2 regions of the Denitratisoma sp. agr-D3 genome follow, and region 1 is predicted to be linked to the other one. Evidence: riboswitches for the same ligand, from Rfam matches in the RefSeq annotation. Region 1 holds a riboswitch; the other holds the start of a gene.
What was found. Region 1 has a riboswitch for S-adenosylhomocysteine ahead of metH (methionine synthase). Riboswitches for the same ligand answer to the same signal wherever they lie in the genome.
Positions count from the first base shown of each region.

Region 1 (4,410 bases):
TGGCCTGGGCGCCGTGCTCCTTGGCGGCGTGGAGGATCTTGTCCGTGGGCACCATCACCCCCAGGTCCACCACTTCGTAACCGTTACAGCCCAGCACCACGCCGACGATATTTTTGCCGATGTCGTGCACGTCGCCCTTTACCGTGGCGATGACGATCTTGCCCTTGCTGCTGGCGCCGGTGCGTAGCTTCTCTTCCTCAATGTAGGGAATCAGATGGGCCACGGCCTGTTTCATCACCCGGGCGGATTTCACCACCTGGGGCAGGAACATCTTGCCCGCACCGAAGAGGTCGCCCACCACGTTCATGCCCGCCATGAGCGGGCCTTCGATCACGGACAGGGGCGGCTTGCCCGCGGCGGCCAGGGCGGCGCGGCATTCCTCGGTATCGGCCACCACGAACTCGGTAATGCCCTTGACCATGGCGTGTTCCAGGCGCTTGTCCACGGGCCACTGACGCCAAGCCAGATCCACCGTCTGCTCCTTGGCTTGACCCTTCACGGTCTGGGCGAATTCCACCAGGGCGTCACCGGCGCCTTCTTTGCGGTTGAGCACCACGTCTTCCACCTTCTCCCGCAGCACGGGTTCCAGGTCGTCGTAGACGCCCAACTGACCGGCGTTGACGATGCCCATGGTGAGCCCGGCCTGGATGGCGTGGTAGAGGAAGACGGTGTGAATTGCCTCCCGCACCGGGTCGTTGCCGCGGAAGGAGAAGCTGACATTGGAAACGCCGCCGCTGGTCTTGGCGTGGGGCAGGTTCGTATGAATCCAGCGCACCGCCTCGATGAAGTCCACCGCGTAGTTGTCGTGCTCGGGAATGCCGGTGGCAATGGCAAAGATGTTGGCGTCGAAGATGATGTCTTCCGGCGGGAAGCCATCCTGCGTCAGCAGTTCATAGGCGCGTTGGCAAATCTCGGTTTTGCGGGTGTAGGTGTCGGCCTGACCCTGTTCGTCAAAGGCCATGACGATCACCGCCGCGCCGTAACGGCGGGCGAGGCGGGCCTGTTCGAGGAACTTGGCCTCGCCTTCCTTCATGGAGATGGAATTGACGATGCCCTTGCCCTGAATGCACTTGAGGCCGGTCTCGATCACCTCCCACTTGGAGGAGTCCAGCATGATGGGCACCTTGCTGATTTCCGGCTCGGACGCCACCAGCTTGCAAAAGCGCTCCATGGCGGCCACGGAATCCAGCATGGCTTCGTCCATGTTGATGTCGATGACCTGGGCGCCGTTCTCCACTTGATTGCGGGCCACGGCCAGGGCGTCGTCGAAACGACCTTCCAGAATCATGCGGGCGAAAGCCTTGGAGCCGGTGACGTTGGTGCGTTCGCCCACGTTCACGAACAGGCTGTCGGCGCCCACGTGGAAGGGCTCCAGGCCCGACAGGCGCAGTTTCTTTTCGATGACCGGCACGGCACGCGGTTTAACGTTCGCCACCCCTTGGGCAATGGCGGCGATGTGGGCCGGGGAGGTGCCGCAGCAACCGCCGACGATGTTGAGCAGGCCGCTCTTGGCCCACTCCACGATTTCCCCCGCCAATTGTTCCGGGGTTTCGTCATAGCCCGTGGGGGCCAGGGGATTGGGCAGCCCGGCGTTGGGGTGGGCGGAGATATGGGTGTCGCAGCAGTTGGATAGCTCTTCCACGTACTGGCGCAGCTCCTTGGCCCCCAGGGCGCAGTTAAGGCCGAAGCTGATGGGCTGGGCGTGGGAGAGAGAGTTCCAGAAGGCCGTAGCTGTCTGGCCCGACAAAGTGCGGCCGGAAGCATCGGTGATGGTGCCGGAAATCATGATGGGCAGCGTGCAGCCCGAGTCGGCAAAGAGCTTTTGCACGGCGAACACGGCGGCCTTGGCGTTCAAAGTGTCGAACACCGTTTCGATCAGCAGGAAGTCGGCGCCCCCTTCCATCAGGCCCTGGGCAGCGGCGTAGTAGTCGTCCACCAGGGCATCAAAGCTAATGTTGCGGAAACCCGGGTCGTTCACGTCTGGCGAGATGGACAGGGTGCGCGACGTGGGGCCGATCACCCCGGCGCAGAAGCGGGGCTTGGCGGGGTTCTTGGCCGTGTATTCGTCGCACAGTTGCCGCACCAGCCGGGCACCGGCCACGTTGAGTTCGTAGGCCACTTCCTCAAGACCGTACTCGGCTTGCGAGACGCGGGTAGCGTTGAAGGTACAGGTCTCGATGATGTCGGCGCCGGCTTCCAGATACTCCCGGTGGATGCCCCCCACCACGTCGGGCCGGGTCAGCACCAGCAGGTCGTTGTTGCCCTTCAAGTCCTTGGCCGCATCCTTGAAACGATCACCGCGATAGTCGGCCTCCCCCAGCTTGTGCTGCTGGATCATGGTGCCCATGGCGCCGTCCAGAATCAGGATGCGTTGGGCCAGCAGGGCGCGGATTTCGGCGCTGCGATCAGGCTGTACGGTGGCAGTGTTGAAGGGGGGAAGCTGGGCAGTCACGGTTCGTCTCCATGACCGGGGCGGCGACGCTTGCGCGGCTCACCGAAGTCCCGATCAATCTGGGTTGGTGAGCGCCGTTGAAATCAGTTTCCGAGCCTGGGGTGATCAAGGTCAGCCTCGCAGCGCTCCTCGGAAAGAGCGGCGATTATAGCCCGGCCCGCCGGCGGTGTCAGGCCGGGCCCTCGGCGTCGACGATGTCCAGCGACCACTCCACGCAGGGATCGAGGGCAGCCACGGCGGCGGCCACCGCTTGGCGCAAGGCGGCGCGGTCGTCCCCAGCCCAGCCGGCCAGCCAGGCGGGCAGCGGGCCGGCCGGGTGGAAGTTCCATTCGGTGGGGGCCGCCAGTTGGTAGTCCGTCACCGTTCCGTCGGTCACGGCCACTTCGTGCATCAGCAGGCCGCGGGCGGTTTCCACCAGGGCGCGTCCGCGTCGGGGCGCCACCGGAACGGCGCTGGCGTGGCCGGGCAGGACGGCGGTTGCCACCGTGTTGTCCGGCGCGGTCAGCAACAGCAGTTCCCGCAGGCGCGCGGCTTCCCGCTGTCGCCAGGGACTGTCGGCCAGGGACTTGACCAGGGCGGCGTCCCGCTGCCGGGCCACGGCGCCGGTTTCCGCCGCCTGTCCCTGCCATTGGGGCTGGGCGCAAAAGGCGGCATCGAGCCGGGGCCAACGGGTCAGGCTGGTCGCGGCATCCATCGGCGGCAGCAGGGCCACGTCCGCCGCTGCCGGTTCCTGGAGCCGGGCGCGTAGGCGGCGGGCCAGTATCGTGTCCTGGCTGTCGCACCAGGCGTCCAGTTGCGCGGTCGTGTCGAAGGCCAGCCAGGTGTCGCCGGCAATGCCCAGCAGGGGATGGAGAAAGGCGGCCAGATCGGCCTCCCATGCCGAGCCCGCCAGGCAGCGTCCGCCCTGGGCCAGCAGGTCCCGCTGTTCATGGCCGAGCAGATGCCATAGGTGTTCGCGAGCCGCTTCCCGGGCGACCTCCCGGTCCTGTCGGGGCGGTAGTTGCTCGCCTTCCGCAGCGCGCAGCGCCATGTGGGCGGCCAAGCCCTGGGCCTTGCCGCAGACGGCGAACAGCAGAGAGGCCAGGTGCTGGACCAGGGCCGGCGGCTTGCCCTGCAACACCTGGGCAGCGGCGGGCCGGCGGCAGGCCACTGCCACGGCGGCGATGCGACAGGGGGCGGCAGTCAGTTGCACGCGCAGGTGCACGGCACCGGGGTCGAAACTCATGGCGGCGGAACGGTGGTGGAAAATCCGGGCTGCCATTGTGCCCCAGTTCCGCCGGGCGCTGCCGCTGTCTCAAGGCGGCGACACCCGGTTCGGGGCGGTCAGTAGCTGACCCGCAAGGACAGGCGTACCGTGCGCGGTTCCGCCGGATGGGTGTGTACGTCGTTCACCGCCGCCCCTTCGCTACGCAACCGGGACTCATAGTAGTAGTCGATGTCGCTGGCCTTGCGGTCGAACAGGTTGAGCACCGTCATCCCCAGCTTAACGTCCTTGCTCAGGGCATAAGCGAGTTGGGCGTTGGCGAGGATGGTGGACGCCGAGCGCACCGAGTTGTCCTCGATTAGGGGACGAGGACCGAAATAGCGCAGGCGCAGGCCGGCGGACCAGGGGCCGCCATCGGCCCAGCTGGCGCCGAGTGAGAACACCTTTTCCACGGCGCCGGGGATGTAGTTGCCGGCGGCATCGTCCTGGCTGTAACGGGCCCGGGACAGGGCCAGGTCGGCATCCACCGTCAGGGCCTCGCTGGCGCGCCAGTAGGCGGACAGCTCGGTGCCCTGGCGCCGGCTGGGGCGACTCGGCTCGGTGGTGCCGGCATCGCCGGTGAACAGCAGTTCGGAGGCGATGTCGAGGCGCCAGAGGGAGGCGGTCAGTTGCAGGCCCGGCAGGGGCGCGCTGCGCAGGCCGAGTTCCTGGCCACGGCTACGCACCAGGGGGGTCACAGGCGAGACGGCAGCGC
Region 1 covers NZ_BAAGIA010000001.1:28,429-32,838, forward strand. Annotated here, with positions in the region: gene metH (methionine synthase) at 1-2,452, opposite strand, end outside; S-adenosyl-L-homocysteine riboswitch at 2,515-2,589, opposite strand; gene ACYQ2U_RS00145 (nickel-dependent hydrogenase large subunit) at 2,622-3,713, opposite strand; gene ACYQ2U_RS00150 (TonB-dependent receptor) at 3,776-4,410, opposite strand, start outside.

Region 2 (4,410 bases), 100 kb from region 1:
GGCGCCGGCCTTGAGCAGGCGCTCGCAGAGTTCGGTCACCACGTCGAGACCGAAGGCTTTGACCGAGTCGACGTCGTCGCCGAAGCCCTCGAACTTCTTGCGCATCCAGCGCGGCAGTTCGGCACCGCAGGCATCAGAGAAGCGGGCCAGCTTGGAGAAGCTGGCAATGGGCATGATGCCCGGCACGATGGGCGTGGTGATGCCCAGGGCCTGACACTCGGCGACGAAATGCTCGTAGGCGTCGGCGTTGAAAAAGTATTGGGTGATGGCGGAATCGGCGCCGGCATCCACCTTGCGCTTGAAGGCCAGCAGGTCGTCCCGGGGGCTGCGGGCCTGGGGATGCCATTCAGGATAGGCGGCGACTTCAATATGGAAATGATCCCCGGTTTCGGCGCGGATGAATTCCACCAGTTCGTTGGCGTAGCGCAATTCGCCGGGATCGCCGGTGCCGGAAGGCAGGTCGCCGCGCAGGGCGACGATGCGGCGAATGCCGCGATCCTGGTAGCGCCGGAGAATGGCGCGAATGCTGTCCTTGCTGGAACCGACGCAGGAGAGATGGGGCGCGGCGTCATAGCCACCGGCAACGCCGGCGTCCTGGGTGTCGAACACGGCCTCGAAGGTGCGCTCCTGGGTGGAGCCGCCGGCGCCGTAGGTCACGGAGAAGAAGGTGGGCTTGAGGACCGCCAGCTTGTCGCGGGTGATGCGCAGCTTGTCCATGCCCTCCGCCGTCTGGGGCGGGAAGAACTCGATGGACAGTTCGAAATCGTGGCTCATGGATTTTCCTTTTCGGCGACAGGGCCGTGGATCCGCAAGGGAGTGTGTTCGGGCAGCAATTGGGACGGCTTGGCGACGGGCTCGTCCCGGCCGTGCAGTTGCGCAGTGACCTGTCCCGCATCGATCAGGGCCTGGGCAGCGCTACGGGAGGCGGCCAGACCGAGCTTCACCAGCAAGACATCGGCCCGGACCTGATGGCCGTGGGCATGGGGCGGCGTCAGCGCCGGTCCTGGCTTCTTTTCATGGGGTGCCGTTTTCCCTTTCGGTTTTCGGGCATGAAAAGAATTCATGGACACGGCGCGTTCCGCCCGCGAGCTGCTTAGTAGCGGTAGTGGTCGGCCTTGTAGGGGCCTTCCACGGGCACGCCGATGTAGTCGGCTTGCTGCTGGGTCAGGGTGGTGAGCTGCACGTTGAGGGTCTTCAATTGCAGACGGGCCACCTTCTCATCCAGGTGCTTGGGCAGGGTGTACACGCCCACGGGGTAGTCGGCGGTCTTGGTGAACAGCTCGATCTGGGCGATGGTCTGGTTGGCGAAGCTGGAAGACATCACGTAGCTGGGGTGGCCGGTGGCGCAGCCCAGGTTCACCAGACGGCCCTTGGCCAGCAGGATGATGCGCTTGCCGTCGGGGAAGATCACGTGATCCACCTGGGGCTTGATCTCTTCCCACTGGTACTTTTCCAGGGAGGCGACGTCGATTTCGTTGTCGAAGTGGCCGATGTTGCAGACGATGGCGTTGTTCTTCATCTTCACCATGTGGTCATGGGTGATGACATGGAAGTTGCCGGTGGTGGTGACGAAGATGTCGGCCTTGTCGGCGGCGTATTCCATAGTGACGACGCGATAGCCTTCCATGGCGGCTTGCAGGGCGCAGATGGGGTCGATTTCCGTCACCCACACTTGGGCGGACAGGGCGCGCAGGGCCTGGGCGGAGCCTTTGCCCACGTCACCGTAGCCGCAGACCACGGCGATCTTGCCGGCCACCATCACATCGGTGGCGCGCTTGATGCCGTCCACCAGGGATTCACGGCAGCCGTAGAGATTGTCGAACTTGGACTTGGTGACAGAATCGTTCACGTTGATGGCGGGGAACTTGAGATCACCGCGTTGATGCATTTGGTACAGACGATGCACACCGGTGGTGGTTTCCTCGGTCACGCCCTTGATCTGGGCCAGACGCACGGAGTACCAGGTGGGGTCCGTGGCCAGCTTGGCCTTGATGGCGGCGAAGAGGATGGTTTCTTCTTCGGAACCGGGCTTGGCCAGCACGGAAATGTCCTTCTCGGCCTTGGCGCCCAGGTGCAGCAGCAGGGTGGCGTCGCCGCCGTCGTCGAGGATCATGTTGGAGTAACCGCCGTCGGCCCATTCGAAGATGCGGTGGGTGTAGTCCCAGTACTCGGTGAGGGTTTCGCCCTTGACGGCGAACACGGGAATCTTGGCGGCGGCGATGGCGGCAGCAGCGTGATCCTGGGTAGAGAAGATGTTGCAGGAGGCCCAACGCACTTCGGCACCCAGGGCAGTCAGGGTTTCGATCAGCACGGCGGTCTGGATGGTCATGTGCAGGGAGCCGGTGATGCGGGCGCCCTTGAGGGGTTGGGTCTTGGCGAATTCTTCGCGGATGGCCATCAGACCGGGCATTTCGGTCTCGGCGATCTTGATTTCCTTGCGGCCCCAGTCGGCCAGGCCGATGTCGGCGATAACGTAGTCTTGGAAGTTGCTCATGGTGGGCTCCTTGGTCGGTGACGGGAAGGAAACCTGAGCATCGCTTGATTGGCGCGGCTCACCTTGCCCCGGCACGGGTTAGGTGAGCGCCGTTTGAAAATCCGAGCCTAGGGGATGAGGTGAAAACAGCCCTTGCAGCGCTCCTCGGAATGGGCGGCATTATAGCGGGGCCGCCCCGGTTCACGAAGCGCTGAATTCCTCCCAGGCCCGGGTGGCCTCGGCGGCGTACATCAGGGAGGGGCCGCCGCCCATGTAAACCGCCACGGCCAGGGTTTCGTCGAGTTGGGCCTTGCTTGCCCCCAGCTTGATCAGGGTTTTGACGTGGAAGCCGATGCAGCCGTCGCAGCGGGCGGCGACGCCGATGGCCAGGGCGATCAATTCTTTGTCGAGAGCGGACAGGACGCCGGGCGCCATGGCGGCCTTGGCCATGGCGGAGAAGCCGGCCATGGTCTCCGGTTGGGCGGCGCGGAAGATAGCCAGCCCCTTGTTGAGGTCGGTGGTGATTTGTTGGAAGGATTTGCTGGACATTGCGGACTCCGTATTTCAGATATATCTAATATACGGAGGCAAAAGAAAGGAGGCCAGGGGTACTGGCCTCCTTTGTGACTTTGGTTACCGGGGCGACGAAGCGGTCTGTGCGCTGCGCTTACAGGCTGGCATCCGCACGGAGTGCGGCTGCCTTTTCGGTATTTATTTTGAGTCGGACCGATTGGTCCTCCTCGAAGTACGGACGCCCCGCCGCTATTGCGGCTGCCTTTTCGCTACGCTCAAAGGCCAGCGTCGGCACGAAGCGCCGCCGCTTTGTCCGTACTTTCCCAGCTGAAGTCGGCGTCTTCTCGGCCGAAGTGGCCGTAGGCGGCGGTCTTTTGATAGACCGGACGCAGCAGATCCAGCATTTGCACGATACCCTTGGGGCGCAGGTCGAAGTGGCGCTTCACCAGTTCGGCGATCTTCTCGTCGCTGATCTTGCCGGTGCCCTGGGTGGTGACCCAGACGGAGGTGGGTTGGGCCACGCCGATGGCGTAGGAAATCTGCACCAGGCACTTGCTGGCCAGGCCAGCGGCAACGATGTTCTTCGCCACGTAACGACCGGCGTAGGCGGCGGAGCGGTCCACCTTGGAGGGATCCTTGCCGGAGAAGGCGCCGCCGCCGTGGGGGGCGGCACCGCCGTAGGTGTCCACGATGATCTTGCGCCCGGTCAGGCCGCAGTCGCCTTGGGGACCGCCGATGACAAAACGGCCGGTGGGGTTCACGAAGTACTTGATGTCGCCCTTGATCAGTTCCTTGGGCAGCACGGGCTTGATGATTTCCTCGATCACGGCCTCGCGGATGGCTTCCAGGCTGATGTCGGGGGAGTGTTGGGTGGACAGCACGATGGCGTCGATGGCGTCGGCCTTGCCGTCCTTGTACTTGACGGTGACCTGGGACTTGGCGTCGGGGCGCAGCCAGGGCAGGATGCCGTTCTTGCGCAGATGGGACTGACGCTCCACCAGACGGTGGGACAGGTAGATGGGCAGCGGCATCAGGCTGGGGGTTTCGTCGCAGGCGTAACCGAACATCAGGCCCTGGTCGCCGGCGCCCTGGTTCAGGTAGTCGTCGGAGGCGCGATCCACGCCTTGGGCGATGTCGGGGGACTGCTTGTCGTAGGCCACCAGCACGGCGCAACCCTTGTAGTCGATGCCGTATTCGGTGTTGTCGTAGCCGATGCCCTTGATGGTGTCGCGGGCCACCTGGATGTAGTCCACGTTGGCGTGGGTGGTGATCTCGCCAGCGAGGACAACGAGGCCGGTGTTGCACAGAGTTTCGGCGGCGACCCGGGCGTACTTGTCCTGGGTCAGGATGGCGTCGAGGATCGCGTCGGAAATCTGGTCGGCCACCTTGTCAGGGTGGCCTTCGGAGACGGACTCGGAAGTGAA
Region 2 covers NZ_BAAGIA010000001.1:131,350-135,759, forward strand. Annotated here, with positions in the region: gene metF (methylenetetrahydrofolate reductase [NAD(P)H]) at 1-774, opposite strand, end outside; gene ACYQ2U_RS00615 (S4 domain-containing protein) at 771-1,064, opposite strand; gene ahcY (adenosylhomocysteinase) at 1,094-2,494, opposite strand; S-adenosyl-L-homocysteine riboswitch at 2,572-2,646, opposite strand; gene ACYQ2U_RS00625 (carboxymuconolactone decarboxylase family protein) at 2,675-3,022, opposite strand; gene metK (methionine adenosyltransferase) at 3,262-4,410, opposite strand, start outside.
Region 2: linked by a shared signal. The riboswitch ahead of ahcY (adenosylhomocysteinase) and the one ahead of metH (methionine synthase) in region 1 are both predicted to bind S-adenosylhomocysteine.